DNA from 2 places in the Ornithinimicrobium ciconiae genome. Region 2 is predicted to be linked to the other one. Evidence: predicted binding sites of a transcription regulator. Region 2 holds the regulator's gene; the other holds the start of a gene.

Region 1 (15,626 bases), 270 kb from region 2:
AGCCGGTCTACCTCGGTCTCGCGGCCGAGCTCACCGAGCTCCTGGGGAGCGCTGCGTATGCCGAGCTGTCGGCATACTGCGCGGCCCACCTGACCGCTGTGGCCGGTGCTCGCAGCACCCCCGCCGGGCGGCGGTTGCTGCCCCTCTTGGTCCACCCGGCGACGCTGCAGGCCCCCTGACCTGACCTGCGCTCCCGCACGGCGAGCGCGGGGTGCACTGTCGCAGGCTCGCCCTAGAGTTCCCGCCAGCGGCTGACAGAGGAGAGATCGTGGCGACCAAGAGCAAGACCCCGGCCTACCGGTGCACGGAGTGCGGTTGGAGCGCCGTGAAGTGGGTCGGGCGCTGCGGCGAGTGCCAGGCCTGGGGCACGGTCACCGAGGCGGGGCAGAGCACCAGCGTCCGGACCGCGCCCGCCGCCCCGCGGCGCCCCGCAGTCCCGATCGCGGAGGTTGATGCAACCCTGGCCCTGGCTGGCACGACCGGAGTGGGCGAGTTCGACCGGGTGCTCGGGGGTGGGCTGGTCCCAGGCGGTGTGATCCTGATGGCTGGCGAGCCTGGCATCGGCAAGTCGACGCTCGCCCTGGACGTGGCCGCGCGCGCTGCCCGCCAGGGACGCCGGGTGCTCTATGTCTCCGGCGAGGAGTCCGCGGCCCAGGTCCGCCTGCGCGCCCAACGGATCGGGGCACTGGCCGACAGCCTCTACCTCGCCTCCGAGACCGATCTGGGAGCCGTGCTGGGACACCTGGAGCAGATCGCCCCCGCCCTGGTGGTCGTCGACTCGGTGCAGACCATCGCCAGCTCCGAGGTCGAGGGTGCGCCCGGCAATGTCGGGCAGGTCCGCGAGGTCGCCTCGGCGCTGATCCAGTCCGCCAAGGCCGCCAACACCGCCGCGATCCTGATCGGCCACGTCACCAAGGATGGGGCGATCGCGGGCCCTCGGGTGTTGGAGCACCTGGTGGACGTGGTGGTGCAGTTCGAGGGCGAGCGCCACTCGCGCCTACGCCTGGTCCGCGCGGTGAAGAACCGGTTCGGCCCGACCGATGAGGTGGGCTGTTTTGATCTCGGCGACTCCGGCATCGTGGGCCTTCCGGACCCCAGCGGGCTCTTCCTCACCAGCCGGGACCGTCCGGTCCCGGGCACCTGCGTGACGGTGACGCTCGAGGGGCGCCGTCCCCTGGTGACCGAGGTGCAGGCTCTGGTCACCGAGAGCTCGGGTGGCTCCCCGCGGCGCACCACCAGCGGCCTGGACTCCTCCCGGTTGGCCATGGTGCTCGCAGTGCTGACCCGGCGAGCCGACGTCAAGGTCGCCACTCAGGACTGTTATGCCTCGACGGTCGGTGGCGTGCGCCTGGCGGAGCCGTCGGCCGACCTGGCCCTGGCCCTGGCTGTCGCCGGGGCCTATCGCGACGCGCCGCTGCCCCAGGGACTCGTCGCCGTGGGCGAGGTTGGGCTGGCCGGCGACATCCGACCCGTCACCGGGCTGCCGCGTCGGCTCAGCGAGGCGGCCCGCATCGGCTTCACCAAGGCCGTCGTCCCTGTCGGCTCGCTCACCGAGGGGCCACCACCGGCGGCCGTCCGGGTCCGTGAGGTCAGCACCCTGCACGAGGCCGTCACAGCCGCGCTCGGCTGGCCCGACTAGGCCCGAGAGCGAGGCTTAGCTCTCCCCTCCACCCGGCACTTCGTCTCGGATCGGTAAAGACTGGCGGCGACCCCACCGGAAATAGCCTCGGGCCTGGTTAGACTCCGCACGACAGGTCAGGGCACGGACGGAGCATTCAGTGGACCGCAGAGACGAGGACTCCCTGCGCGCGACGCTGGCCGCAGTCGCTCCCGGCACCGAGCTGCGAGACGGCCTGGAACGGGTGCTGCGCGGTCGGACCGGTGCCCTGGTGGTCATCGGCTATGACAAAGCGGTGGAGGCCATCTGTTCAGGCGGGTTCGAGCTCGACGTCGAGTTCTCCAGCACGCGCCTGCGCGAGCTGGCCAAGATGGACGGTGCCATCGTCCTGGACCGCGACGGCAGCCGCATCGTGCGGGCCGCCACCCAGTTGGTGCCGGACCCCTCGATCGAGACCCGGGAGAGCGGCACCCGCCACCGCACGGCCGAGCGCGCCGCCAAGCAGACGGGCCACCCGGTCGTCTCGGTCAGCCAGTCGATGGCGATCGTGGCGATCTATGTCGGCAACCTGCGACACGTGCTCGAGGCGTCCACCGCGATCCTGTCCCGGGCCAACCAGGCCCTGCAGACGCTGGAGCGTTACAAGTCGCGCCTGGACGAGGTCAGCAGCAACCTGTCGGCCCTGGAGATCGAGGACCTGGTCACGATCCGTGATGTCACCGCGGTGCTGCAGCGCCTGGAGATGGTGCGCCGGATCAGCGAGGAGATCGCACAGTACGCCCTGGAGCTGGGCACCGACGGTCGACTGATGAGCCTGCAGCTGGAGGAACTGACCGGAGGGCTGAGCAACGATCGCGAGCTGGTCATCCGTGACTACGCCGAACACCTCACCGACGACAACTCGGTCCAGGAGGTGCTGGGCTGCCTGTCCTCGGTCAGCGGCGGCGAGCTGCTCGACCTGACCTCTGCCGCCCGATGCCTGGGGTTCATCGTGGTCGGCGACGGCCTGGATGCCAGCGTCAGCCCGCGCGGCTACCGCCTGCTGTCGCGTATCCCCCGCCTGCCTGCTGTGGTGATCGACCGGCTCGTGGAGCGCTTCGGCAGTCTGCAGGCGCTGCTCTCCGCCAGTCTTGAGGACCTGATGACCGTCGAGGGGGTCGGTGAGGGCCGAGCCCGCGCGGTGCGCGAGGGGCTGTCCCGGCTGGCCGAGTCGAGCATCCTCGAACGCTACGTGTGACCGCTCAGTCCACCCAGCCGCACCTGCTCGAGCCGCTGCTGACCTGGTATGCCGCCCACGCCCGCGATCTGCCGTGGCGGGCGCCCGACTGCTCACCGTGGGGGGTACTCGTCTCCGAGGTCATGCTCCAGCAGACACCGGTCGCTCGGGTCCTGCCCGTGTGGGCCGAATGGCTCGCGCGGTGGCCGGAGCCGCGTGACCTGGCGGCGGTGGCCCCTGGGGAGGCGGTGCGCGCGTGGGGACGCCTGGGATACCCGCGTAGGGCGCTGCGCCTGCACGGCTGTGCGGTGGCCCTGACCGAGCGTCACGACGGTGCTGTGCCCGCTGACCTGGGGGCCCTGCGGGCACTGCCCGGGGTCGGGCAGTACACCGCGGCCGCCGTGGGCGCCTTCGCGTTCGGCATCCGGGCGGCGGTCGTGGACACGAACGTGCGCCGGGTGCACGCCCGGGCAGTCTCCGGCCTGGCGCTGCCCGCTCCCTCGCTCACCGCTGCGGAGCTGACGCTGGCCGAGGCACTCCTTCCCGAGGACCCGGCGATCGCCGCCCGCTGGAGCGTCGCGGTCATGGAGCTCGGCGCACTGGTCTGCACCGCCCGGTCCCCGGACTGCTCGCGGTGCCCGCTGGCCGCCCACTGCACCTGGGTCGCCACTGGGTCCCCCGCCTACGCCGGCCCGCCCCGCAGGACCCAGGCCTGGCACGGGACCGATCGGCAGTGCCGCGGCGTGATCATCGCCGAGCTGCGCTCGTCGGCCCGTCCGATCTCCGTCGGTGACCTGGCAGAGCACTGGCCCGACAACGACCAGTTCGCGCGGTCCCTGTCGGGCCTGCTGTCCGACGGCCTGGTCGAGCAGGTGGAGCCCGGCTGGCTTCAGCTGCCGGGGCTCACCGACTAGGGGTCTGGCTCAGGGACCGGCCGTGCGGGGCAACCGGTCGTCGCACCGCACGGAAACCTACGCCGCGCACGGCCTCGATGGCGACGGGCACGCGCTCTCGGGTGAGCTTGGCCCGCAGGCGCTTGACGACGGCGTGCACCTGGCTGGCGTCGCCGAGATGCTCGGTGCCCCAGACGCGCCGCACCAGCTCGTCGAACCGCCAGACCCGGCCGGGCTCGCGGATCAGCAGCCGCAGCAGGGCAAACTCCAGGGGGGTCAGCGACACCTCGGCGGTGCCGAACCCGACCGCCTGGCGATCCTCGTGCACGCGCACCCCGCTGACCGGTCGGGCCGTCGTGCCAGGCGCTGTGCCCTGCCTGGACGCCAGCGCCTCGGTCCGCGGTCGCACCCCGGGTGGCTCCGGCTCCATGAGGCGCTGGGCCGCCGGCACGGACGGGACGATCAGGACCGGTGCGGACGGATCCAGCTGGGCCAGGAAGTCAGCACGGTCCTCGACGGTAGGGGCGACCAGAACGATCAGCGCGGTGGAGCGGGAGGGGCGATCGGGCGGCTGCACCCGCTCCGTCGTTGACGTTGTCTGCGCCGACACCCGTGCTCCTCACCCCGCGACCTTCGCGACCCGAACCCAACTTGCCTCCTACCGCGGGGTAACGCAACAGACTTGGTCAAGCCTTTGCTCAACCCAGACGATGTGGCCACAGGAATCGGGTCTGCTGGCGGTCGTGTGTCCGACCGGACGCTCAACCTGCCGGAGTTCATGGCAGATCACAGAGAAACGGCCCGCCCGGAGCAGCGCTCCGGACGGGCCGTCCCGTGACCTGATCCTCAGGTGGGATCAGTTCCCAGGGTGAAGCCTCAGCATCCGATCTTCGCGAGCGTGAAGTTCACCGTGCGCACCACACCACGTGCCGGGTCAGCAGTGGCAGCCTTCGGCCGCCAGCCGTCCTTGGCCGCGATGATCTGCACCCCACCGGGGCGGGTGTGCTGGGTGTTGACCCAGGTGGCGTAGTCACCGTCGGCGTCGGTCGAGAGCACCCAGCCAGGGTGATCGGTCCGCGTCGGGGTGATGTCCACCGTGGCGCCGGCGATCGGCGCCGTGACCGTGTCACAGTCCACTCCCGAGACGTTGCCCATCAACTTGCCCCACGGACGGGGCGGGGAGACGTGCATCGTGACGGGGATCGGGTCGAAGGACTGCGGCGTGTTGGCGCTCACCTTGATCCCTGCGGTGTAGACACCCGGCTGTGCGACGTTGCCGTCGGTCGTCACGTCAACCGTGACGCTCTCACCGGCCGGGATGGTCAGCTCGGTGGCGCTCAGGGAGAGCCACTCGACGTCGGCGCCGGCTGCGCCGCAGTCGTCGAACCCAGGCAGGTACTCGGTGTTGGCCGTGGCGTTGAAGTTGCCAGAGGACCCGCCGAACTTGCCGAACCCACACGCCGCCGCACCACGGTAGACCGCGGTGTTGGAGTTGGGCAGGTCCACCCACTCGTCGGTCGACGGGTCGTAGGCGAAGGTGGCGTTGGTGATGGTGCCACCCTGCACACCGCCGTTGACGATGAGCATCCCGTTGGCTGCCGCGTACTGGCTCGCCCAGGTGTCGATCGGGGCGTCCGCGATAGCCGTCCAGGTGTCCGTGTCCGGGGTGTAGACGTAGCTGGCTGCGGTGCCTGCGGCACCGCCGTTGCCACCGGTGCAGTAGACCTCGCCGTTGATCCCACCGCAGGAGGCGAAGGCCACCGGCGCGGGGTAGTTGGCCAGGGTTTCCCACGTGTCCGTGCCCGGGTCGTAGGCCGTGACGGCGTTCGACATCGGGGTGCAATCGGCGCTGGAGCAGCCACCCACGGAGTACAGCTTGCCGTCTGCGACGGCCTGGCCGGCGGCCGAGACCGCGACCGGGTTGTCTGCCACGGCGGTCCAGCTGTCCGCGCCCTCGTCGTAGACGAAGGTCTCGGCAGTGGTTCCTGCCGCGACCCAGCCGCCGGAGACGACGATCTGGCCGTTGACGACACCTGCAGTGACCGCGTTGCGGGCACTGGGCAGCGGCGCCACCGCGGTCCAGCTCATGTCTTCTGCGTCATAGCGCAGCACATCGGCGTAGGACGCCGAACCCGAACCGCCCGTGATGAGGTACCACGTGCCGTCCAGGTTGACCGCCCGGCCATCCATGTTGACCGAACCCAGCTGCGGCAGGTCGGTCCACGGTGCCTCGGCCACGCCGCGCGCAGCGGGCTCGGCCTGAGCAGCCAGACCGCTCGCGTGCTGGGCGAAGGAGACCTCAGCCTCGATCTCTTGCAGCGGAGCACCCTCGGTCTTGTGCATCTCGCTCATGAGCTCCTTGGTGCCATCGGCCCGCAGGATCTCAAAGTCGCCAGCGAGCTCGGACAGCGTCACCTCTGCAGCACCGGTGCCGGTGTTGCTGATCGTGAGCTTGTCGGTGACCGAGTCACCGAGCTGCACGTAGGTGGTGATCGAGTCGGGGCTGACGTCCACCAGGCCGGAGCCCAGCGTGAAGTCGGCCCGGACGGCGTCATCCTCAGCCACGTCAACCGACTGGGTCACGCTCTCGTAGCCACGCGCGGTGGCCTCGAAGTCGTGGGCGCCGGTCAGCGTCGAGAAGATCCAGTAGAAGCCGTCGTCGAGGTTCTCGTCGTCCGGAGTGGCCACGGTCGTCGCGGACTCCTCGGGAGCCTCGACGCTGGTCACCGAGGCGCCAACGATGCCCTCGCCGGTCTCGGCGCTGGCCACAGTGCCGACCACATAACCTCCGGCGATGCTGGGCTCACAGGTGCGGTTGCCGACGAAGACGTCGTCAACCTGCCACCAGTAGTCCCAGGAAGCGGAGTAGTGGAAGCGGACCTGCACATCGCTCTCACCGGCGGCGGTGGGCATCGGCAGAACGACCTCACCACGGCTGTCCGTCGTGTAGGTCGCCAGCGTCTCCCAGGTCTCGCCGCCGTCGATGCTCACGTCCACCTCACCGGACTCACCGGTGCCGAGGAAGGCGTTGTAGTCGTGCTTGAACCCGATGACGGGCTCAGCCAGCGCGCTCATGTCGACCACCGGGGTGACCAGGGAGGTGTCCTGGACGCCGCCGCTGCCGTAGTTGTCACTGTCGACGATCGCGTAGCCGCCCTCACCGCCGGTGAGGTTGCCACGGTTTCTCGAGTCGTCGAACAGCCAGACCTGACCGGTGCCCGCGTCGTCGGTCACCGTCCAGCCCTCAGGCGTCTCGGTGCCGTCGAAGGACTCGACCACACCCTCACTGCTGTGCGCATAACCGGGGGCGACACAGCTGTCGGCGTCCACGATGACCTGAATGTCCTGCACGACCTGCGGAACCCGCTTGGCGGACTCGCGCGACCCGGTGAGCGGTGCGCCCTGGGGGCTGACGACCACCGTGGCGGTCTCGTAGCCGGGGTACTGCGCCTCGACCTCCAGCGTGTAGTCGGCTCCGATCGGCAGGGCGAGGGTGTACTCCCCCGTGGCCGGGTCGGTGTAGGTGCTGACGTCGGTGCCCTGGACGGACACCTTCGCGTAGACGGGCCAACCGTGCCCAGAGCCATCGGTGACCACACCGGAGACCGCTGTGGACTCCTGGGCCTCCAGGTCGAAGTCCAGCGTCGCGGTCCCACCGGCGGGCACAGTGACCGACTCGGTCTCGGTGCCGTAGCCGAACTTGGAGACAGTGACGTCGTAGTCACCGGCCACCAGGAGCGAGGAGTAGGTGCCCTCCGCATCGGTGACGGTGGTGCGCTCTGCCTCACCGACGATGACGACGTTGGCCCCGGAGATCGCGTCGCCGGTGTCGGCGTCCGTGACCGTGCCGTTCAGCTCACCGGTGTCACCGGTGGGAGCCGCCTCAATCAGTGCCAACGCGTCGAGACGACCCTCACCGAAGACGTTGTTGTCGTCGGCTGTGCCACCGCAGGTCAGGTTCTCGGTGTCGATCGCGGTGCCATCGAGCAGGGCACGCGTGCCCTCGATGTCACCGACCAGCGAGGGGGCTGCCGACCACAGCAGCGCGACGGCGCCGGCCGCGTGCGGCGAAGCCATCGACGTGCCTGAGTAGTTGGCATAGCCGTTGCCGGGAACCGAGGACCGGATCGCGCTGCCCGGGGCGGCGATGTTGGGCTTGATCTCCCCGTCCTGACCGGCGCCCTTGCCCGAGGTGTTGGAGATGGCGTGACTCGAGTTGTAGTTGCCCACCGAGTAGGTGATGATCCGGCTGCCCGGCGCACCGGAGGTGTTGCAGGCCGGGCCACTGTTGCCGTTGGCCCACATGCTGAAGATGCCAGCGGCGTCCCAGGCCTCGATCACGTCCTCCATGAAGGGGTCGTTGCTCGGCAGCGTGGTGCCCCAGGAGTTGTTGATGATGTGCGGACGCTTGGTGGTGTCCGGGGAGGTCCCGTCCAGCTTGGTCGGCGCCAGCATCCACTGACCGGAGTCGATCAGAGCCTGGTCGCTCGGGCAGCAACCGTTGGCGGAGATCCAGGTGGCGCCGGGGGCGACACCGACCTGGTTCTCCCCACCGTCGTCACCCACCATGGTGCCGGTCACGTGGGTGCCGTGCCCGTTGCCGTCAGCGGGGACCTCGGGAGAGGTGCCCGCTGCGTCATACCAGTTGTAGTCGTGCGTGAACGTGCCGTCACCGTTGTTGCCGCGGTAGGCGTCCACGAGCGCGGGGTGGTCCCACTGGACACCGGTGTCGATGCTGCCGACCACGATGCCCTCGCCGTGCACGCCGTAGGTGCTCCAGACGTCGTCGGCGTTGATGTCGGCGACGCCCCACTCCACTGCCGAGGGCGACATCTCTCGGTCGGCCTCGACGAGCTCTGGCGCCTCGTAGGTCGTGGTCGGGTAGATGCCCTCGACCCCGGAGTCCGCGGCCAGCGTGCTGACCAGGGACTGGTCGCCGCTGGTGATGCGGATGGCGTTGGTGGCCCAGAACGCCTGGTAATCGACGCCGTCGGCGTCCAGCTGCTCGCGGATGTCCTGCTGGCTGGCGTCCGCGCTCTCGGTGAGGGCGTCGTAGACGGCCTGACCCCGCGCGTCCCAGTCGCTGATCGAACTGAACTGCGACATGTCCGGGCGCCCGTCAAAGCGCACCCAGAAGTCAGCAGCCCCCTTCTCCTCGATCTGGGCGCTGACCTCCTCATCGATCTTGTCGGTGGCTCCGACCTCTGCCATGGGCTGCGGGGGTTGGGCACTGGCGCCTGCCAGGCCGAATCCCGATGCCACGAGCGATGCGCCGGCTACTGCAGCCAGCCATCGACGTGCACGGTGTCCGTGTACGGCCACGACTCCTCCTCCATACGGTGGGTGACCCGAGGGTTGTCCCCGGTTATCAACCGAACCTAGGAAGATCCTGAGAGCCGGACAACAACATGAGATGGGCAACTCATAGGCAACGTATACAATTGTGGCGCAACGGAATTGATCTGGACAGCACAAAACCACCGTCCGCAGGGACGGTGTGCGGACCAGTGACTCAGTTGCCGACCGCCTCCTGCACCGCGGGTGTCGGTCGGTGTCCCACGAGTCTGAATCCGAGACCTCGGACCGCCTCCAGTTCCACCGGGACGCCGAGCTCAGCGAGCTTGAGACGGAGGCGGCCGACCGCTGCGTGCATGTGGGCTCCGTTGCCGAGGTAGGGCGTGCGCCAGCCCACCTGAGAGAGTTGCTCGAAGGTGGCGACCTCGCCCATCCGCGGCAGAAGGTGCTGCAAGAGGGCGAACTCCAGACGGGTGAGCATGACCTCTCGGCCAGCGGCAGTCAGGGACAGGCGGTCCTCGCGCAGCTGCAACGGGGCAGCCACCCCCGATCGGATCGGCTCGTCGGAGCACACCTGGTCCATCGGGTCGGCCCGGTGCTCGGGTCCGTCCTCGACCACGCGGCGCGGGGGGCGGACTCCCGCTCCGCGGTGTCCCCTGCTGGGCGCGGCGTGCCGCGCCGGGGAGGTGCGTCCGGGGCCGGAGCGCCGGCTTGGCGAGGCGCCCGGCAACTGGGCCAGGACCTGGCGCGCCTGGGTGACATCTCGCACGAGGAGGATCGGGGACGAGGCCGGGATGCCCGCGGTCAATGACAGGCGCTCCTCAGCGGTGTCTGCCACGACCACGACGAGGGGTTCGCACGCGAGAGGACGGCTGCCCTCGGACGCCGCCGCTGGATGGTGCTCCACCGACTCGACTCCTCCCCGGTCCCGCGGGCGCGGCCGCGCCCTGGGATCCAGTTATCCAGCAGTGGGCCACGCAAGCAAGGGGCTTGACCCAGATTTGACCGAAAGAATGCCTCGGGCGGGACAGCGGCTGGCCTGCCCCGTAGATCCCGGCCGGACAGCAGCACCCCGCCAGCCCTCGCACCCAGGGCGACGAGGGCAGCACCCCGCCGGCGCTCGCACCCAGGGCGACGACGGCAGCAGGCCCCCTCCGCGGTCGCGGAGGGGGCCTGCTGTGGTGCGATGTCGTGCGCGGTGCCGATCAGGCGCCGGGCTGTGCCTCCTCGACGGGCACGGTGTCCGGGGTCTCGGACTTGGCCGCACCGGAGAAGGTGAACTCCCCCGTGCGGTCCTCGGCCGTCGCGTCCACCAGGACGATCTGCCCAGGCACCAGCTCGCCATACAGGATCTTCTCGGAGAGCGCGTCCTCGATCTCTCGCTGGATCGCGCGACGCAGCGGCCGCGCACCCAGCACAGGGTCGTAACCCTTGACCGCGAGCAGCTTCTTGGCCACGGGCGTGAGCTCGATGCCCATGTCCTTGTCCTTGAGCCGTTCGTCCAGGCTGGCGACCATCAGGTCCACGATCTGGACGATCTCCTCCTGGGTGAGCTGCGGGAAGACGATGGTGTCGTCGACGCGGTTGAGGAACTCGGGGCGGAAGTGCTGCTTGAGCTCGTCCGTGACCTTGTTCTTCATGCGCTCGTAGTCGCTGGCTCCGTCGTTGCCACCCGAGAAGCCCAGGGAGATGCCCTTGGCGATGTCCCGGGTGCCGAGGTTGGTCGTCATGATGATGACCGTGTTCTTGAAGTCCACGACTCGGCCCTGGGCATCGGTCAGGCGACCGTCCTCCAGGATCTGCAACAGGCTGTTGAAGATGTCCGGGTGGGCCTTCTCTACCTCGTCGAAGAGGACCACGGAGAACGGCTTGCGGCGCACCTTCTCGGTCAGCTGGCCGCCCTCCTCGTATCCGACATAGCCGGGGGGCGAACCGAACATCCGGGACACCGTGTGCTTCTCGGAGTACTCGGACATGTCCAGGGTGATGAGGGCGTCCTCGTCACCGAACAGGAACTCGGCCAGCGTCTTGGCCAACTCGGTCTTGCCGACACCCGTGGGGCCGGCAAAGATGAATGAGCCTCCGGGGCGACGCGGGTCCTTCAGGCCGGCCCGCGTGCGCCGGATCGCCTGGGACAGCGCCGAGATGGCCTCGTTCATGCCGACGATCCGCTTGTGCAGCTCGTCCTCCATGTTGAGCAGGCGGCTCGACTCCTCCTCGGTCAGCTTGATCACCGGGATGCCGGTAGCCGCCGCGAGAACCTCAGCGACGAGCTCCTCGTCGACCTCGGCCACGACGTCCATGTCGCCGGACTTCCACTCCTTCTCACGCTCGGCGCGAGCCTGGCTGAGCTTGTGCTCCTCGTCCCGCAGACGGGCAGCCTTCTCGAAGTCCTGGGCGTCGATCGCCGACTCCTTCTCGCGCTTGGTGTGCGAGATCTTCTCGTCGAACTCCCGCAGGTCCGGCGGTGCGGTCATCCGGCGGATCCGTAGGCGGGCACCGGCCTCGTCAATGAGGTCGATCGCCTTGTCCGGCAGGTAGCGGTCGTTGACATAGCGGTCGGCCATCGTCGCCGCCGCGACCAGGGCACCGTCCGTGATCGAGACCCGGTGGTGGGCCTCATAACGGTCCCGAAGCCCCTTGAGGATCTCGATGGCGTGCGCCAGGTTCGGCTCGTTGACCTGGATCGGCTGGAAGCGCCGCTCGAGGGCGGCGTCCTTCTCGATGTGCTTGCGGTACTCGTCGAGCGTGGTCGCACCGATGGTCTGCAGCTCGCCGCGGGCCAGCATCGGCTTCAGGATGCTGGCCGCATCGATGGCGCCCTCCGCCGCACCGGCACCCACGAGCGTGTGGATCTCGTCGATAAACAGGATGATGTCGCCGCGGGTGCGAATCTCCTTGAGCACCTTCTTGAGACGCTCCTCGAAGTCACCGCGATAGCGCGAGCCAGCCACCAGCGAGCCGAGGTCGAGGGTGTAGAGCTGCTTGTCCTTGAGCGTCTCCGGCACCTCGCCGCGCACGATGTCGCTGGCCAGCCCCTCGACGACGGCGGTCTTGCCGACGCCGGGCTCCCCGATGAGCACCGGGTTGTTCTTGGTGCGCCGGGAGAGCACCTGCATCACGCGCTCGATCTCCTTCTCGCGCCCGATGACCGGGTCGAGCTTGCCCTCCCGCGCGGCCTGGGTCAGGTTGCGACCGAACTGGTCGAGCACCAGTGAGCCGGCAGGGGTGCCCTCCTGGGCTCCAGCGCCGACGCCCGCGGTGGCGGACTCCTTGCCCTGATATCCCGAGAGCAGCTGGATGACCTGCTGGCGGACCCTGTTGAGGTCAGCACCGAGCTTGATCAGGACCTGGGCGGCAACGCCCTCGCCCTCGCGGATCAGCCCGAGCAGGATGTGCTCGGTGCCGATGTAGTTGTGGCCGAGCTGCAGACCCTCCCGGAGGCTGAGCTCAAGCACCTTCTTGGCACGGGGCGTGAAGGGGATGTGACCGGTGGGCGACTGCTGGCCCTGGCCAATAATCTCCTGCACCTGCTCGCGGACCGCGTCCAGCGAGATGTCAAGAGTCTCCAGCGCCTTGGCGGCGACCCCTTCCCCCTCGTGAATCAGGCCGAGCAGGATGTGCTCAGTGCCGATGTAGTTGTGGTTGAGCATCCGCGCTTCCTCCTGCGCGAGCACCACAACTCGCCGGGCGCGGTCGGTAAACCGTTCGAACATCGTCACTCCTGACAATCGATCCGGGCTGGCCTGTGTGCTCTTGCCGCACGACCGTCCATACCCTGATGCTACTTGCGTCTGCTGAGCTCAACGCCGCCGTGCGCAGCACTGTTCCACACCAGCTCGCTCGTACTGCCCCTGTTCGCCCACGGCGTAGGCCTCCCCGCCGGGTAGGCACCTGCTGTGCGGCACGCTTCCCCTCACGGGCAACCTTCAGGAAGATGGGCCATAATCGCTCGCCGCACCACCCCCGACGGCCTTCTGGCCGACTAGGAGTCACATCCATGCAGCGTCGCACCACGCTCAGCCTGTCCCTCGTCCTGCTCGCGGCGAGCGCACTGACTGCCTGCACCTCGGGTGAGGACCCGGCAGAAACAACCACGACAGCCGGGCCGACGAGCGAGGGCGCCCCGACGCAGAACCCGGACTGGTTCTGTCGGCTGATCGCGAGCGAGGCCGTTGATGCCGTCACTGATGGCCGGTCGGCCGAGGCCCGCGAGGTGGAGGCGGTGAGCACTGAGGACGAGTTCCAGTGCGACGTGGTGCTCCCGACGGCCGACGGCGACACCGAGGTGGCGATGAGCCTGTCGATGCACCGCAACATCCCCGGCCTGGCTGACGAGCTGCTGGCCGAGGTGATGGCGATCGAGGGGGCCACCCCCGGGCCCGAGCACCTCGGAGTCTCCTACATCGCGGACACCCTGGCGGTGTCCGTCGTCCCGTGCAAGACCCGGGTCGGGGCCCTGGACGAGGAGCCTCCGGTGCCCTACGTCTTCGTGATGCGGGCACCGCTGGACACCGAGGGGGCGGCGACCGGGTTGCTGGACGACTCCCTCACCCGGCTGGCTCGGGAGACGGACCAGACCTACGGCTGCAGCCCCAGCCTGATCCACGAGAACAAGGACCGGGGCGACCAGACCGGCGGCCCCACCGGTGACGCTGACGACTCCTCGGTGACGACGGCTCCCTGACCTCAGCCGGCCTTCTTGGCCGCCGACTTCTTGGCAGTCGTCTTGCTCGCCGGCGTCTTGCTGGCCGTCGACTTCTTGGCGGTCGACTTCTTGGCCGGGCTCTTCGTGGACGTGGACTTCGCCGACGTGGACTTCGCCGACGTGGACTTCTTGGCAGGAGTCCGCGTCCCGGCACTCCCGGCCGCGGATCCCTTGCTGCCAGAACTGCCGGACTCCTCATCGTCCGAGTCGTCCGACCCGCTCTCCCCACGGGAGGCCTTGGCCCGGTCGACACTGCGCTGCAGGGCCGCGAGCAGGTCCACCACCTCGCCGGAGTCCTCCTCGTCGTCGCGGTCCGGCGACTCGGTGACGTCCCCACCCTCGATCTTGGACTTCACGAGTGCCTCGACAGCGATCTGGTAGTCGTCCTCGTGCTCCTCGTGCTCGAAATCACCGGCCATCGAGTCGATCAGCATCCGGGCCATCGCGACCTCGGAGTCCTTCGGCTCGGAGACCTCGTCGAGGTTATTCAGCTGGCCGACGTCACGGACCTCGTCGGGCCACAGCAGGGTCTGCAGCACGATCGCCTCGTCGATGACCCGCAGCACCGCCATCGTCATCCTGGTCCGGACCGAGACCGTCACGATGGCCACGCGCTCGCTCTCGCGCAGCGCCTCCCGCAGCAGACCGTAGGCCTTGGCGCCCATCGCATCGGGCTCGATGTAGTAGGCCTTGTCATACAGGATCGGGTCGATCTGCTCGATCGGAACGAACTTCTCGACCGAGATCTCCTTGCTGGAACGGTTGGGGAGCGAGGCAAGATCCTCGTCGGTCAGGATCACCGATTTCCCGTCCTCGGTCTCATATCCCTTGGCGATCTCCTTGTAGGCCACCTCCTCGCCGTCCGCTTGCGCAACCCGCTTGTAGCGGATCCGGCTCCCATCAGACTTGCGCACCTGATGGAAACTCAGGTCATGGTTCTCGGTCGCCGAGTAGAGCCGGACCGGCACATTCACCAGTCCGAACGACACGGCACCCTTCCAGATCGCTCTCACTGTTACAGGATGGACCCATGAGACCCATGCTCGCCACCTCGGGGCCCGGATCTGCGGGCAGCGCCGGGGTGCCCGACGGTGACGGGTGGGCGCACGAGATCAAGTGGGACGGGATCCGTCTGCTCGCCACCGTGCGCGAGGGGCAGTTGCGGCTGACCACCCGTAGCGAGCGCGATGTGACCGTCGCCTTCCCCGAGCTGTCCGGCCTCGCCGACCTGGGCCACGACCTGATCCTCGACGGCGAGGCGGTCGCCTTTGTCGATGGCACCCCGTCCTTCAGCCAGTTGGTGGAGCGGGTGCACACCACCTCGGCCACCAGGGCGCGACTGCTCGCGGACCGCCGCCCCACGACATACCTCGTCTTTGACCTGGTGAGCCTGGACGCCCTTGACCTGACCAGCCTGCCCTGGTCCACCCGGCGGTCGGCACTGGAGGAGATCCTGCCGGACCGGGCGCGCTGGCAGATCTCTCCGCAGTATGCCGACGGGCCGGATCTGTGGCGCGCCACCGCCGAGCAGGGGCTCGAGGGAATCGTCAGCAAGCGGGTCACCAGCACCTACCAGCCGGGGGTGCGGAGCCCGGACTGGCTCAAGTTCCCGCACCGGGAGACCTCCAGCCTGGTGGTCGGTGGGTGGCGTCCCGAGACGGGCCGCAGCCGGCTGGGTGCGGTCCTGGTCGGTGTGCCGGTCCCCGGTGGGCTGTCCTTTCGCGGCCGGGTGGGCAGCGGCCTGGCCGGGCGGGCGGGTGCGCGACTGGCCGAGCTCATCGAGAAGGTCCCGGTCGGTCCGTGCCCGTTCGTCGACGACGTGCCCGGACCGGACCGTGCCGGTGCGACCTGGCTGACCCCACAACTGGTGGTGGAGATCGCCTCGCTCGGGACCAC
Region 2 (15,626 bases):
CGCGGCGGCGTCGATCCCGAACTGGCCCGTCTCGGCGAGGGCGAGCAGCAGGTGGTCGGTGGAGACAAAGCTGTCACCCATCGTCTGCATCGCCTGCTGCGCAGCCGCGAGTACGCCGTGCAGCTGGCGGGAGGGCTGTGGGTTGCCGACCGTGGAGCCCGAGGCACTCGGCAGTCCGGCCAGGACCGTGTCCGCAGCCTGGACGGCGCTCGCGGCTGAGGAGCCGACGGCGTCCAGCAGCGGGCCGGTCGTGGTCTCGGTCTGTCGGGCCAGGGCACGCAGCAGGTGCGCGGGCTCGATGTGCGGGTGTCCGGCCGCAGCGGCCTCGCGCATGGCGGTCGACACGGCCTCCTGGGCCTTGGTCGTCAGGTGCAGATCCATCGTGTGCCGTCCTCTCCCGCATTTTCGTAACGGTTTCGTACGCCCTCCCCGTATTTTCGTAACGGTTTCGTAGGCGTGCGCGTGGCACGTTGTCCGTGTCCACGCCGTGAATGTCACTCTGGTCAACCGGGTCAAACTTGAGTCTATTCCGCTCAACCTTGCCCTTTCGCGGCGCCGCTCAGGCCAGAACGAGCGACTCCTCTCGTGCCCTGCTGACACCGTCGCGCAGCGCGATGACCTGCGCCTCCTCCCCCAAGAGTGCCTGGCCGGTGACCAGAGCAGACGGCCGCAGCGGCAGGGGGCGACCGTCGGCAGATCGCGCCTGCCCATCCACGGTCGTCCAGAACTTCGGCACGGGTCTCATGGAGCCGATCCTGGCACGCCGTCCGGGGCAGTTCAGCAGCGAAGGGGTGGACCAGGGCGGCACATCTGGCTACTCTGACCCCTGGTGTGCGCACGTTTGCCCCCGGCGCGTCCGCGCCCGCGCACCACATCTGAACCCGACCTCACCCCGGAGGGGACGTGAGAGCCGGGCGGCCCGGACCGTCGGTCCGGCGTCGTCCGCGCCTAGGAGAAGACCATGACCACACACCAGACTATGCGTGTCTCGCGACGGATGACCGCACGGCTCGCCGGTGCGACCACGCTCGCAGTGGCGGCTGCTGGGCTGGCGATCGCGCCGGCCCACGCGTCCTACACCCCTGAGGTGTGGGACCGGGTGGCCCAGTGCGAGTCGAGCGGCAACTGGCACATCAACACCGGCAACGGCTACTACGGCGGTCTGCAGTTCTGGCACCCCACCTGGAAGTCCTATGGCGGCCAGGAGTATGCCGGCTACGCTCACCAGGCCAGCAAGGCCGAGCAGATCGCGATCGCGCGCCGCGTGCTGCACACTCAGGGCCCCGGCGCCTGGCCGGTCTGCTCGGTGCGCGCCGGCCTCACCCGCGACAACGGTGGGGCAGACCCCAACGCTCAGCCCGGCGACGGCGGCAGCGAGGCGCCCATCGAGGTCACCCGTTATGTCAGCGCCAGCACCGCGGCCAACGTCCGCTCCGGACCCGGCACCGGCTACAGCATCGTGGGATCCAAGGCCCGCGGCGCGCAGGTCAGTGGCACCCTGAGCAACGGCTGGCTCAAGATCGCCGGCGGGCAGTACATCAGCTCCGTCGTGCTGTCCACCAACCCCGTCGACGGCGGCGAGAACCCCGGCGAGGTCACCCGCTACGTCAGCGCCAGCACCGCGGCCAACGTCCGCTCCGGACCCGGCACCGGCTACAGCATCGTGGGATCCAAGGCCCGCGGGGCCCAGGTCACCGGCACCCTGAGCAACGGCTGGCTCAAGATCGCCGGCGGGCAGTACATCAGCTCCGTCGTGCTGTCCACCAACCCCGTCGACGGCGGCGAGAACCCCGGCGAGGTCACCCGTTATGTCAGCGCCAGCAGCGCGGCCTATGTCCGCTCCGGCCCGAGCGGGGGCTACGGCGTGGTCGACACGGTCTCGCGCGGGACCAAGGTCACCGGCACGCTCAGCTCCAACGGGTGGCTCAAGATCGGGGCCAACCGGTTTATCGGCCCGTCGGTGCTCTCCAGCACGCCAGTCTGACGCCTCCGCGACTCGGGCCCGGCCACGTCAGGTGGCCGGGCCCGAGTTGCGCACCCGCGCAACACGGCGCGCGTGCATGTGGAGGTGCGAGGCGGTCACCCGAGTCGGGCACGCGCCGCCTGCACCGCGTCCAGGAGCTCCCCGGCCAGGTCGGGCGGTCCGTTCGGCCGGCCGAGCGAGATCACCGGCCACCACCGCACGTCCAGCGACTCCTCGCTCACCGCGTGCTCGACGCCGGGAGGCGCCACCGCGACAAAGCGGACGTCCAGGTGGTGCACTCCAGGACGGTCACCGCAGAACGGCACCTCGTGCTCATCCAGGTGGATCGGCACGGGGTCGATCCGCAGGCCGGCGATGCCAGACTCCTCGGCGGCCTCCCGCAGGGCCGCGTCGACGAGCCGTTGGTCCTCGGGCTCGCAGTGCCCACCAAACTGGAACCAGCGGCGAGCGCGGGCGTGCAGGGTCAGCAGCACCCGGTGCCCGTCGTCGGAGAGGACGACCGTGCTGGCCGTGATGTGGTCGGGATAGCACGACCGCTGCATCCCGTCGGGGCAGTCATAGAGGTGCCCCCCGAAGCGGTCCCGGAGCGCAGCCTGCTCACCTGTCGGGGGAACCCACGCAGTCAGGACCCGGAGGGCGTCGCGGTGCAAGGTCACGACACCCATTCTGTATGCCGGGGCTCAGGGAGGCGGACAAGCCCCGACACTGCGCAACAGACCGAGTATTACGACGAGGCCAGCGCGGACGTCAGGGCCAGGCTCACCCACACCGTGCCGCCGCCGGCAAGCAGCCCGAGGAGCGGCTGCGCCGGGTGCGTCCGGTAGCGCCAGGCCGCCGGGATCAGCTCGCGCACACTGAGTGCGATCATCATGCCCGCGACCAGGGCCAGGGTGAGGACGAGCAGCTGCTCGGGTAGCACCGCGCGCAGCACGAAGTAGCCCACGACCGCTCCCAGCGGTTCGGCGACGCCGGCGACCGTCGCCCATCTCAGGGCGCGCCCCCGGTCCCCGGTCGCGGCATAGATGGGGGCAGCGATCGCCATGCCCTCGGGGACGTTGTGGATCGCGATGGCCACGGCCAGACCCACCCCGAGCTCTGGTGCCTCCAGCATGGCCAGGAACGTCATCAGACCCTCGGGCGCATTGTGCGCCGCAATCACCACCGCGATCAGCAGCCCGCTGCGCATCAGTCGTGGGTCGTGGTCCAGTGGCAGGGTCAGGGGTTCGGAGTTCACGCCCCGGACGACGCGCTCTGGCAGCAGCGCGTCGATGAGCAGCACCAGCAGGCAACCCGCTGCCAACGCGCCGACGGTCCACCAGCCGTGGTGCGCCACCCCGGAGCTGCGCAGTGCCGCCAGGGCCAGCGGCAGGATCTCCACCACCGAGAGCACGATCATGAGCCCCGCCGCGAAGGCCAGACCGGCGGACAGGGTGCCCCGCCGGCGCAGGCCTCGGTGCAGCGCCAGCAGCCCACCGACCACGGTCGCGGACCCCGCGAGCGCGGTCGCGGCGATCGCCCAGATCATCGAGAAACGTCCATCGCAGCAGGCGTCAGTCAGGTCAGGTTCAGCCCAGCCACCGGGAGATCAGCCCGGGTCCTCGGCCGTGACGGGTGGTCGCGGGTCTGCCGGGTCGTCATACCAGCCGTCGTGGTCCACGGCCAGGGTCGCGAAACGCTCGCGGAGCCCCTCGTAGGCCCCACGCCGGAGGCGTCAGGCAGCCGTTGGTCGACGACGTGGACCGCCCACTCGTGCGCCTCGTCGTCATCCTCGGTCCGGGACGCCTCCCGGAGGACCGAGACCTGGGCGAAGCCCTCATCCTGGAGCTCGTCGGCGACCTGCCGTGCGGTCTCCCGCTCGGGGAAGATCAGCAGGTGCTCGGCCCCGGGCCGCCCCGGACCCGCGGTGTCGTCAGGCTCGCTCGCGCTGTCCATGCGGTCACTATCTCACCGCGGCGCGCCGGGGTGGTCGGATCCGTGGTGCCCTGGGACGATGTCACTCATGACCGAGACGCTTCCCGTGGACTGCTGGCTCACCGACATGGACGGGGTGCTGGTGCACGAGGAGCGGGCCCTGCCCGGTGCGGCAGAGTTTCTGACCGAGTTGGTGGAGACCGGCACGCGCTTCCAACTGTTGACCAACAACTCGATCTTCACCCCCCGGGACCTGCGAGCCCGGTTGGCCACCGGAGGGATCGAGGTGCCGGAGGAGGCGATCTGGACCTCGGCCCTGGCGACCGCACAGTTCCTGGCCGACCAGCGTGAGGGCGGGTCGGCCTATGTCATCGGCGAGGCCGGACTCACCAACGCGCTGCACGACGTGGGCTATGTGATGACCGAGCGGAGCCCGGACTACGTCGTGCTCGGTGAGACCCGCACCTACTCGTTCGAGGCCATCACCCGGGCCATCCGGCTGGTGGAGGGCGGCGCACGGTTCATCGCGACCAACCCTGACCCGACCGGCCCCTCGGCGCACGGGCCGCTGCCCGCCACCGGCTCGGTCGCCGCCCTGATCACGCGGGCCACCGGGGTGGAGCCCTATTTCGTCGGAAAGCCCAACCCACTGATGATGCGCAGCGCCCTCAACCGCATCGACGCGCACTCCGAGCACACGGTCATGATCGGCGACCGGATGGACACCGACATCATCAGCGGGCTGGAAGCCGGCCTGCGCACCATCCTGGTGCTGACCGGCTCGACCGCTGCAGACCAGGTCGAGCGGTTCCCCTTCCGACCGACCCGGGTGTGCGACTCGATCGCCGACGTCGTTCCTCTGGTCCGGGAGTTTGCGCGCGCCTGAACAGTGAGTGCAATATCACGCTCTCCCGCACAGCGTCTAGGACTCAGGTTGACCTGACAGCGCCACTATGTCTAGTTTGGGTCGGGGGCGCCCGTGGGGGGTGTCCTGCACCACCGTCGGCACTGAGGCGTTGCGACGTCTCGGGTCGGCTCGATCGAATGGGGAATCGTGATTCACAAGAAAGAAACCGCACGCGGCGCTGTAGTCGCCGTCGCGGGGTTGGGCTTGGCGGTCGGCATGATGCCGGCTCTGAGCGCCAACGCCGCGCCGGAGACCACCGACCGCGACGAAGCGATCATCAGCAGCGAGGTCCAGTCGCAGCTCGAGGCGAACGGCACGACTGACGTCTGGCTGTCGCTGGGCGACCAGGCCGACCTGTCTGCCGCTCACAGCATGTCGTGGGAGGACCGGGGCGACTACGTCTACAACACCCTCCAGGCCCACGCCAAGGAGACCCAGGCCGACCTGCTCGCCGAGCTGGACCGCGCTGGCGTCGACTACCAGACCTTCTGGATCAACAACTCCGTCTTCGTCGAGGACGCCTCCGCAGAGCTGGTCAGCTCTGTGTCGTCCGGCGCGGGCGTGGAGCGGATCATCCCCGAGCTCGTTCCGGAGCTCATCGAGCCCGTCGAGGGCCTTGCGGAGACCTCTCCCAACGCCACCGAGTGGGGCCTTGACGACATCAAGGCTCCCGAGATCTGGGACACCTACGACAACCGCGGTGAGGGCATCGTCGTCGGCACGTTCGACACCGGTGTGGACGCCTCGCACCCGGCCCTGGTGAACGCCTACCGCGGCACCGAGACCGGCAGCGACGACTACAACTGGTTCGACTCCAGCGGAGCCAGCGACACCCCGACCGACCCGCACTGGCACGGCACTCACGTGACCGGCACCATGGTCGGTGAGGACGGCGAGAACCAGATCGGTGTCGCCCCCGGCGCCCAGTTCATCGGCACCACCGGCTGCTGCGTCGACGGCGCGGACGTCTTCGCGGCCTTCGAGTGGTTCGCGGCCCCGACCCGGGTGGACGGCACTGGCGCCGACCCGGACATGCGCCCGCACATCATCAACAACTCCTGGGGCTTCACCGGCTACCAGGACTCCGAGCCCGAGCTCATCGCGCTGCTCGACCCGGCCCTTGAGGCCTGGGACGCTGCCGGCATCTTCGGTGTCTTCAGCGCTGGCAACTCCAACATCTCGGTTGACCCGCCGGACCTCGGCCCCTGCGACACCATCTCCAACCCGGCGTGGCACGACGGCGCCCACTACGTGGTCGGCGCCACCGCGCCCGGCCGCACCATCACCGACTTCTCCAGCCGTGGCCCCGGCCAGGACGGCACGCCGGGCGTTGACATCACCGCCCCGGGCGCTGGCGTCCGTTCCTCGGTGCCCGGCGGCGAGTACGGCCTGTCCGACGGCACCTCGATGGCTGCACCGCACGTCTCCGGTGCTGTTGCCCTGCTGTGGAGCGAGCACCCGGAGCTGATCGGTGACCAGGACGCGACCATCGCGGCCCTCGACGGCGCTGCTGTCGACCAGGCGGACCCGGAGTGCGGCGGCCCCGACTCCAACAACCCGACCTTCGGTGAGGGTGCTCTGGACCTGGTCGCGCTCTTCGAGTCCCTCGAGGACGAGGAGCCGGCTCCGATGGTCGAGCGTGTCTTCGGCCCGGACCGCTACCGCACCGCTGGTGAGGTCTCCGAGCTCTACCCCGACGGGGTGGACACCGTCTACGTCACCTCGGGTGAGGGCTTCCCGGACGCGCTGACCGGTTCCTCGGCCGCGGCCCAGGGTCTGTTCCCCGCTGCGGGCACCATGGAGACCCCGGACGGCGACGCTGCTCCGGTCCTCCTGACCAAGCAGGCCAAGCTCACCAACTCCACCTCGGACTACATCTCGACCCTCAACCCGGCCAACATCGTGATCCTGGGTGGCACGGGCACCGTCGGCCAGGTCGTTGAGGACACCCTCAACGACCGCTTCGACGCGACCGTGAGCCGGGTCGCCGGTGAGAACCGCTACGAGACCGCCGCCGAGCTGGCGTCGATGTTCCCGTCCGAACTCCCGGTCGTGTACGTGGCCTCCGGCATGGACGACGCCTACCCCGACGCACTCACCGGTGCGGCGCTGGCGGGCAAGGACGGCGCTCCCGTCCTGCTGACCAAGACCGACTCGGTCCCGGCCGCGACCGCTGAGGCGCTGGCCGAGCTGAACCCGCAGAGCGTCGTCGTCCTCGGTGGCACCGCCGCCGTGAGCGACGCCGTCGCCACCGAGCTCGGTGCGACCGACCGCCTCTCCGGCGCGGACCGCTACGAGACCGCGGTGGACGTGTCCAGCAACTACGCGGCTGACGTCTCGGTCGTCTACATCGCCAGCGGCACCGACTAACCCCGACGCTTTGTCCAGCTCCGCGCTGGCTGGCTCGGAGGACGTCCCGGTCCTGATCACCCGTCAGGACAAGCTGCCGAACTCCATCGTGGCCGAGCTCAACCGGCTCTCGCCGGAGCGCGTGGTCATCGTCGGTGGCACCGGTGCTGTCTCCCAGGGCGTTGAGGACCGCCTCAACGAGCTCTACCCGGGCTGGATCGGCTGACGCTGACCCCACCCGCTGAGCCCTAGGGCTCACCACACCAAGGCCGCCGGGCCGGAGCATCTGCTCCGGCCCGGCGGTTCTTTGGGTTCAGGCTGAGAATTCAGAAGGGCAGGGGACGCCACACCGCAACAGCCGTGGTGGTTGGCTCCTGGCGTGGTCGGGTGCCCGGCCGCATGACGACAGTCTGTCCCGCCGGCCCGGCAGCAAAGACGCGGCTGCGCGCCTCGAGGGCACTCACCAGCGTCCGGTTCTGCTCTAGCAGTTCGGCAGCCCGGGACTGCAGCGCCTCGACCTGGAGCTCCAGCTCCATGATCCGTTGGATGCCGGCCAGGCTGATGCCCTCCTCCTGGGAGAGCCGTTGCACCTCGCGCAGCCGATCGATGTCCCGGGCCGAGTACCGTCGTCCCCCGCCGCGGGTCCGTCGAGGGGTGACCAGCCCGAGGCGGTCATACTGCCGCAGCGTCTGGGCGTGCATGCCCGCGAGTTCGGCTGCGATGGAGATGACATAGACAGGCGTGTCCTGGTCCGGCCGGGTCTTGGTGGCCATCGTCTCCTCCTTCGCGATCTGTCGACAGTCGGGCCCGCGCGTCGCCGGACCCGTGGTCACCGGCGACGGTCTGGCTCCACCAGCCTAAGCCGGGTGGATCGGGTCACTGCTGAGCCTGGCGGAGCAGCTCCGCACGTGGGTCGGTGCCCTCTTCCTCGGCGGCGAGCAGCTCGACGGCCTCACGGGCCTTGTCGGTGAGCCGCTGCGGGACGATGATGCTGACCTTGGCGAGGAGGTCACCGGTGGCACTCTTGGTCGAGATGCCACGACCCTTGACGCGCAACACCCGTCCGGACGGGGTGCCAGGGGCCACCTTGACCCGGACCGTGCCGCCGTCGAGCGTGGGCACCTGGACCGTGGCCCCGAGCGCCGCCTCCGCAAACGTGACCGGCAGGTCGACGGTCACGTTGTTGCCGTCCCGTCCAAAGACGGGATGCGGGCGCACCGAGACCACCAGCATGAGGTCTCCCTGGGGCGCGCCCGGGTCGCCAGCCATCCCCTTGCCACGCAGCCGGATCTTCTGGCCGTCCTTGACGCCGGCGGGAATGCGCGTGGTGATGTGTCCACCCTCGGGGGTCTGGAGGGTGACCGTGTCTCCGGTCGCGGCCTGCATGAAGTCGATCGTGGTGCGGGCCTCGACGTCCCGGCCGCGACGCGGTCCGCGGGTGGCACCGAACGGTGAGCCCCCGGCATACTGACCGCCGCCACCAAACCCACCGAGGAGGTCATCGAGGTTGATGCCCTGTCCCCCGGAGGTGCTGAACCGGGTGCCGCCACCGCCCCCTCCGCCGCCGAACATCTGGGCAAAGACGTCCTCGAAGCCCGCGCCGCCCCCTGCCCCGGGTCCGCCGGCGGTGAACCGCGCACCGCCACGCGACATGGCGCGGACGGCGTCATACTGCTTGCGCTGCTCCGGGTCGGACAGTACCGCGTAGGCCTCGCCGATCTCCTTGAACTTCTTCTCCGCCGCGGCATCACCTGGTTTGGCGTCCGGGTGCCACTCGCGGGCGAGTTTGCGGTAGGTCTTCTTGATGTCCTTGTCGCTGGCGTCCGCGGGCACACCGAGGATCGCGTAGAAGTCCTTTTCGAACCAGTCCTGACTGGCCATGTGTTCCTCACCTCCCATTTTCCGAGTGGTTTTGCTGCCGCCACCCGCATTTTCCGAGTGGTTTTGCTGCTCGTATGCCGAACCCGCACCGGCCGCGTGCCACTCCAGGGGGACAGGGGGCCGGTCGGGGCGGCGCGCTCACGCCGCCCCGACCATGATCATGCCGGGTCTGCCACCGCAACGCGCGCAGCGCGCACCACGCGGTCGCCGACCTTGAAGCCCGGCTGCATGACCTGGACGATCGTCGTCTCGGTCGCGCCCTCGGGCAGGTCGGCCTCGGGCAGGTGCATCAGGGCCTCGTGGACGGCGGGGTCGAAGACCTCACCGACGGCACCGAGGCGCTCCACCCCGAACCGGCCCAGCGTGGCCTCGAGCTTCTCCGCGATGGCGAGCAGGGGCCCTTCGGCGAGTTCCCCGTGCTCTTTGGCCATGTGCAGGTCGTCCAGGACCGGCAACAGGGCTTCCACCACGGTGGCGGCTCCGGTCTCTCGGTCCCGAGCGCGGTCGCGGTCAACGCGCCGCTTGTAGTTGACGTACTCAGCCTGGAGGCGGCGCAGGTCCTCAAGCCGGTCCGCCGCGAGCTGGGTGTCGGGGTGCTCCCCGTCTCCCTCCGCGGCCGGAGCCTCGTCCTGTCCGTCTCCGGGCAGCGCCTGCCCGACGTCGCCGGCAAAGGCGTTGTCGTCTCCGCCTGCCACCTCGGGCTCCTCGGCAGCTGGCGCGACCGGCTCGCGGACCTGACCGGTCTCTGGATCCAGTCGTCGCTTGTCCCGGATCACCGGGCCGGTGGGGCCGTCGGACTCACCGTCCCACGGCCCACCGGCACCGGTGCGTTCCGTCACTTGGACTCCTCGTCGTCCACGACCTCGGCGTCGATGACGTCGTCGGCCGTGGAACTCTGGTCAGCGTCCGTGCCCTGGGCACCGGGGAAGCCGGCACCGTCACCGCCCGGGAAGCCCGCGCCGCCCGGGAAGCCTCCGGCCTCGCCACCCTCAGTCTGCTGGGCCGCGTAGATGGCCGAGCCCATCTTCTGGCTCTCGGTGGACAGGGTCTCCATCTTGGCCTGGAGGTCCTCGTTGCTTGCGCCCGACTCCGGCTTGAGCGCCTCCTTGAGGTCGTTCAGCGCGGTGTCGACCGTGCCACGCAGGTCCTCCGGCACCTTGTCACCGGAGTCGGTCAGGAACTTCTCGGTGGAGTAGACCAGCTGCTCCGCGGTGTTGCGGGTCTCGGTCTCCTCACGGCGCTTCTTGTCCTCCTCGGCGTGCGCCTCGGCGTCCTTGACCATGCGCTCGATCTCCTCCTTCGACAGCGCGGAGCCGCCGGAGATCGTCATCGACTGCTCCTTGCCGGTGCCGCGGTCCTTGGCGGACACGTGCACGATGCCGTTGGCGTCGATGTCAAAGGTGACCTCGATCTGCGGCATGCCGCGCGGGGCCGGCGCGATGCCGGTCAGCTCGAAGTTGCCGAGCAGCTTGTTGTGCTGCGCGATGTCGCGCTCACCCTGATACACCTGGATGCCCACCGACGGCTGGTTGTCACTGGCCGTGGTGAAGACCTCGCTGCGCTTGGTCGGGATCGCGGTGTTGCGCTCGATCAGCTTGGTCAGGATACCGCCCTGGGTCTCGATGCCCAGGCTCAGCGGGGTGACGTCGATGAGCAGCACGTCCTTGCGCTCACCCTTGAGGACACCCGCCTGCAGGGAGGCGCCGACAGCGACGACCTCGTCGGGGTTGACACCCTTGTTGGGCTCCTTGCCCCCGGTGAGCTGCTTCACGAGCTCGGTGACGGCCGGCATACGCGTGGAGCCACCGACCAGGACGACGTGGTCGATCTCGCTGAGGGAGATGCCAGCGTCCTTGATGACCTGCTCGAAGGGCGCCTTGGTGCGGTCCAGCAGGTCACTGGTCATCTGCTCGAACTGTGCGCGGGTGAGCGACTCGTCCAGGTGGATCGGGCCGTTCTCGCTCATCGACAGGAACTGCAGGTTGATGCTGGCGTTGGTGGAGCTGGACAGCTCCTTCTTGGCCTGCTCTGCGGCGTCACGCAGACGCTGCATGGCGATCTTGTCCTTGGCCAGGTCGACACCGGTGGTGTTCTTGACCGTGGTCAGCAGGTGGTTTACGACACGCTCGTCCCAGTCGTCACCACCAAGCTTGTTGTCACCGTGGGTGGCGCGCACCTGGATCGTGGCGAAGCCGTCCTCAGCGTCCTTGCCGACCTCCAGCAGAGAGACGTCGAAGGTGCCGCCACCAAGGTCGAAGACGAGGATCAGCTCGTCCTCCTTGCCCTTGTCCAGGCCGTAGGCCAGCGCCGCGGCGGTGGGCTCGTTGACGATGCGCAGGACATTGAGGCCGGCGATCTCGCCCGCCTCCTTGGTCGCCTGACGCTCGGCGTCGTCGAAGTAGGCCGGGACGGTCACGACCGCGTCGGTGACGTCCTCACCGAGGTAGGCCTCGGCGTCCCGCTTGAGCTTCATCAGGATGCGGGCGCTGATCTCCTGCGCGGTGTAGGTCTTGCCGTCGATCTCCGGGCTCTTCCAGTCGGTGCCCATGTGGCGCTTGACGGACCGGATGGTGCGGTCGACGTTGGTGACCGCCTGACGCTTGGCGATCTCACCGACGAGGATCTCCCCGCTCTTGGTGAAACTGACGACCGAGGGGGTGGTGCGCCCGCCCTCGGCGTTGGCGATGATGTGCGGCTCCCCGCCCTCCAGGACGGCGACCGCCGAGTTGGTGGTGCCCAGGTCGATTCCGACTGCACGTCCCATGCGTTGACTCTCCTGTATGTCGTGTGGTGGCCGTGACGTGCCGTCCCGGCCGGGTCTTCGCTCACCAACTTGCGCCCTCACCCCGGTCATTGTCAAACCGAGACTCAGTGAAGTTGAGTGCACTAGGCTCAACTTGCTACTTCGCGGCTTTGTTCCCAGTACCGGGTCCGACGTCCCACGCGACGGGTTCGACGTCACGATCAGGTCACATTGCGGGAGGGCGCGCCCGAGCGGGACCTGCCCTCGCGCACAATGCCTCCAGGGTCGATCCACGAACGGACAAGGTGGTTGGTCGGTGGGTTCAGGACGTCGGGGACGCGGGTTCGCCATCTTTGTGGCCTGTGTGGTGGCCCTGGCTCTCGCAGTCGGTGCGGGCTGGTGGGCGGCGCGCGCCACCCTGGAGCCGCAGACTCCGGAGGCGACCAGCTCGGCACCGGATGTCGTATGGGCCGAGGCGACCAACTCCAGCGTGGGGCGCACCCTGCCCCTGTCGACGACACTGCGCCAGCCGGCCCGGACGGTGGCCTCCAACGCGCTGCCGGGAGTCGTGCTCAGCGCCTCCCCGGGGGAGGTCGACCAGGGCGACACGATCTATGTCGTGGCCGGCACCCCGGTGCGGGTGGCCCAGGGCGAGGTGCCCTTCTACCGTGACCTGGCCCGTGACGTCGAGGGTGACGACGTCGCCCAGCTCCAGCAGGTCCTGATCGACCTGGAGCTTCTTGCTGGTCAGGCCGACGGGGACTTCGGCTGGCGCACCGAGCGTGCCGTCAAGGCCTGGCAGAAAGAGCTGGGGCAGAAGCAGACCGGCACGATCCCGCTGGGCGAGCTGGTGGCGGTCGACCGGCTGCCCACCGTCGTCCAGCTCGGCGAGACCATCGTGCGCGGGGCCACGCTCGGTGGCGGGGAAGAGTCGGTGCTCGCACCGACCGGTGAGCAGAACTTCGTGCTCGTCGTCACCCAGGACCAGGCGCGGATGATCCCGGCCGAGGCCATGGTGCAGATCACCTGGCAGGAGCACACCTGGGACGCCGTGATCAACAGCTCCGAGCAGGACGAGTTCGGCAACACCGAGTTCTCCCTGACCGCCCCCGATGGCGGTCCCGTCTGTGGCGAGGCGTGCGACACCCTGCCCGGCGACGCCCAGGTGACCCTCCGGTCCGAGATCGTCATCGTGCCCCGCATCGAGGGCACCGCAGTGCCCGCCGCCGCGGTGCACACCCGGGCCGACGGGTCGGCATACGTCATCACGGAGTCCGGCGAGACCGAGGTGACCGTGCGCGGCTCCGGGGGCGGCATCGCGATCGTGGACGGCATCGAGGTCGGCACCCGCGTCCAGGCACTGTCCGGCACTCCTGGCGCTCCCGCACCCGTTCCACAGCCCGCGCCGCAGGAGTCGGAGCCACCTGCGGACGAGGGCAGCGACGAGACCCCCTCGACGGAGGGCTGACGTGCTCGCGGTGCGGGACCTGTCCTTCGCCTACACCCGCGGCGGGGAGGAGTTGTTCGACGGGCTGACCCACGAGTTCACGCCCGGCAAGGTGACTGCCGTGACCGGTCCGTCGGGGCGCGGGAAGTCCACGCTGCTCTATGTCCTCGGTCTGATGCTCACCCCCTCCCGCGGTGAGGTGGTCCTGGCCGGGGACCCCGTCAGCCGCGCCTCCGACACCGTGCGCTCCCGCCTGCGCGCGGCCCAGATCGGCTTCGTCTTCCAGGACGCCGCCCTCGACGCCTCCCGCATCGTGCTGGACTCGGTCATCGAGCCGGCCCTGTATGCCGGGTGGTCACCTCGGCGCGCGCGCTCCCGTGGCAGGGAGCTGCTTGAGCAGATGGGGGTGGCGGCCCGCGCCGACCACAAGCCCGGTGAGATCTCTGGCGGGCAGGCCCAGCGCGTCGCGGTGTGCCGTGCCCTGGTGACCGACCCGGCCGTGGTCCTGGCCGACGAGCCCACCGGCAACCTGGACCGCGGCAACGCCGAGGGGGTGCTGGCAGCCCTGACCCGCGCGACCAGCCACGGCCGCGACGAGAAGGGCTCGGGGCGGACCGTGGTCATCGCCACCCACGACCCGTTCGTGCTGGAGCACGCCGACGAGGTGCTGGCCCTATGACACAGCAGGTGCGGCCCGACCAGGTGGGGCCGCGGGTAGCCGACGCCATGAGGTGGGCACCGTGAGGTTCCTGTCCCTGGTGCGGGAGTCACTGTCCACGGCCTGGGCCAACAAGGTGCCCACCGCACTGGTCGCGCTGCTGGTCGCGATCATGTGCGCGGCCACCCTGGCCACCGTCGGGCGCACCGCCGCCGCGGAGCAGCAGGTCGCGGACCGACTGGACGCGGCCGGCTCCCGACTCCTGGTCGTCACCGACACCCGCAACGGTGAGCTCATCACGCCCGCCGTGGTGCAGCAGTCACGCGAGTTGTCCGTCACCGAGCGTGCGGTCGGCGTGCAGATCCCGGTCGACGTCGTCAACAAGGTGGTCGGCGCGGGAGGCACCCGAGTGCCGGCCTGGACCATCGACGGCGACCTGAGCGAGGTGCTGACCCTGACCGCCGGGCGCTGGCCGGGCCCGGGCGAGGCCCTCGTCGCCGAGCAGGCGCAGCAGACCCTAGGCATGGACGACCCGGTAGGCGCCGTCCAGCTGGCCTCGAGCACCCAGGTCGGTGACTACTCCGTGGTGGGGTCCTTCTCCTCCAAGGAGCCATTCGGTGCCTATGCCGCCGGCCTGGTGATCGCAGCCGACCCCGGCGTCCCGTCGGACTCGCTCTATGTCGTGGTCACCGACTCCACCGTCGCCTCCGCCGCGCAGTCGGCGGTGATCGGGCTGGTCGCTCCGCCGGAGTTCGACTCCATCTCGATCCAGTCACCGGTCGCCCTGGCCGAGCTGCAGGCCGAGGTCGCCGCAGACCTGGGCACCTTCGGCCGGACCCTACTCCTCGGCGTGCTCGGCGGCGGCGCCTTCCTCGTCGCGATCGTGGTGCTCGCCGACGTGCTGGTCCGTCGCAAGGACCTGGGCCGACGTCGGGCTCTGGGCGCCACCCGCGGCGCGATCATCGCGATGGTGATGGGCCGCACCCTGCTTCCCGCACTGCTCGGTGCCGCGCTAGGAGTGGGCGGCGGGCTGTGGCTCGCAAGCCGGCTCGCCGCCATACCGCCGTGGCAGTTCACCGCTGGCACAGCGATCCTGGCGGTGCTCGCGGCGGTCGCCAGCGCGGTCCTCCCCGCCCTCTACGCCGCCACGCGCGACCCCGTGCGTGTGCTGCGCACCCCGTGACCGGTCACCCACACAACACGCGGAGAACCGTGCAGGGGTGGCCGGAGCGCCCTCCTGCGTGAGCGCCGGGAGGCCGGGATCGACAAGGCTGACCTGGAGGCCTACCAGGCACACCCGCTGGAGACCCGCGACGAGTGGGGGGCCTGACGTCCTTCCTCGGCGCAGCAGCCACGCTCTCACCGCGTAGTCTGGAGACCATGAGCAAGCACCTGGAGGTCCCGATCCGGGACGAGTCGATCCGCCTCGGTCAGCTGCTCAAGCTCGCCGGGGTGGTGCAGGACGGCGCGATGGCCCGCATGGTCATCGAGAACGGCGAGGTCACTGTGGACGGCGAAACCGTGATGCGCCGCGGCATCCAGATCCGTCCCGGCGCTGTCGTCTCGTATGCCGGCGAGTCCATCCTGGTGACCGGCTCGCCTGAGTGATCGTTGGGCCGGTCAGGTCCCAGTCAGTGGGGTGCAGAAGCGGTCACCGGTGACCGACTTTGCACCCCAGTCTCCGGCTACCACCACGACAGGTCGTCCCCTCCACCACCTCGCGATCCCCGGCGGTCACCTGTTCCT

What was found. The regulator HspR, encoded in region 2, represses chaperone genes until heat shock. The targets are predictions, from matches to a motif close to AAGTTGAGTCNNNNNGACTCAACTT.
Region 1: a site for HspR is predicted at 12,808-12,832, ahead of FNH13_RS17360 (ATP-dependent Clp protease ATP-binding subunit). Genes of this name have one in related genera too.

What each region holds. Positions count from the first base shown of each region.
Region 1 covers NZ_CP041616.1:3,738,426-3,754,051, forward strand. Annotated here, with positions in the region: gene FNH13_RS17325 (hypothetical protein) at 1-179, shown strand, start outside; gene radA (DNA repair protein RadA) at 269-1,639, shown strand; gene disA (DNA integrity scanning diadenylate cyclase DisA) at 1,779-2,855, shown strand; gene FNH13_RS17340 (HhH-GPD family protein) at 2,852-3,748, shown strand; gene FNH13_RS17345 (winged helix-turn-helix domain-containing protein) at 3,738-4,337, opposite strand; gene FNH13_RS17350 (S8 family serine peptidase) at 4,604-8,938, opposite strand; gene FNH13_RS17355 (winged helix-turn-helix domain-containing protein) at 9,240-9,860, opposite strand; gene FNH13_RS17360 (ATP-dependent Clp protease ATP-binding subunit) at 10,228-12,738, opposite strand; gene FNH13_RS17365 (hypothetical protein) at 13,023-13,709, shown strand; gene ku (non-homologous end joining protein Ku) at 13,712-14,743, opposite strand; gene ligD (non-homologous end-joining DNA ligase) at 14,761-15,626, shown strand, end outside.
Region 2 covers NZ_CP041616.1:4,012,323-4,027,948, forward strand. Annotated here, with positions in the region: gene clpB (ATP-dependent chaperone ClpB) at 1-381, opposite strand, end outside; gene FNH13_RS18525 (hypothetical protein) at 560-745, opposite strand; gene FNH13_RS19885 (transglycosylase family protein) at 962-1,984, shown strand; gene FNH13_RS18535 (NUDIX hydrolase) at 2,080-2,640, opposite strand; gene FNH13_RS18540 (ZIP family metal transporter) at 2,709-3,509, opposite strand; gene FNH13_RS18545 (ribonuclease E inhibitor RraB) at 3,539-3,916, opposite strand; gene FNH13_RS18550 (HAD-IIA family hydrolase) at 3,984-4,781, shown strand; gene FNH13_RS18555 (S8 family serine peptidase) at 4,950-7,172, shown strand; gene FNH13_RS19710 (cell wall-binding repeat-containing protein) at 7,183-7,377, shown strand; gene FNH13_RS18565 (heat shock protein transcriptional repressor HspR) at 7,478-7,924, opposite strand; gene FNH13_RS18570 (DnaJ C-terminal domain-containing protein) at 8,028-9,032, opposite strand; gene FNH13_RS18575 (nucleotide exchange factor GrpE) at 9,191-9,871, opposite strand; gene dnaK (molecular chaperone DnaK) at 9,868-11,796, opposite strand; gene FNH13_RS18585 (peptidoglycan-binding domain-containing protein) at 12,092-13,243, shown strand; gene FNH13_RS18590 (ABC transporter ATP-binding protein) at 13,245-13,901, shown strand; gene FNH13_RS18595 (FtsX-like permease family protein) at 13,963-15,063, shown strand; gene FNH13_RS18600 (RNA-binding S4 domain-containing protein) at 15,261-15,488, shown strand.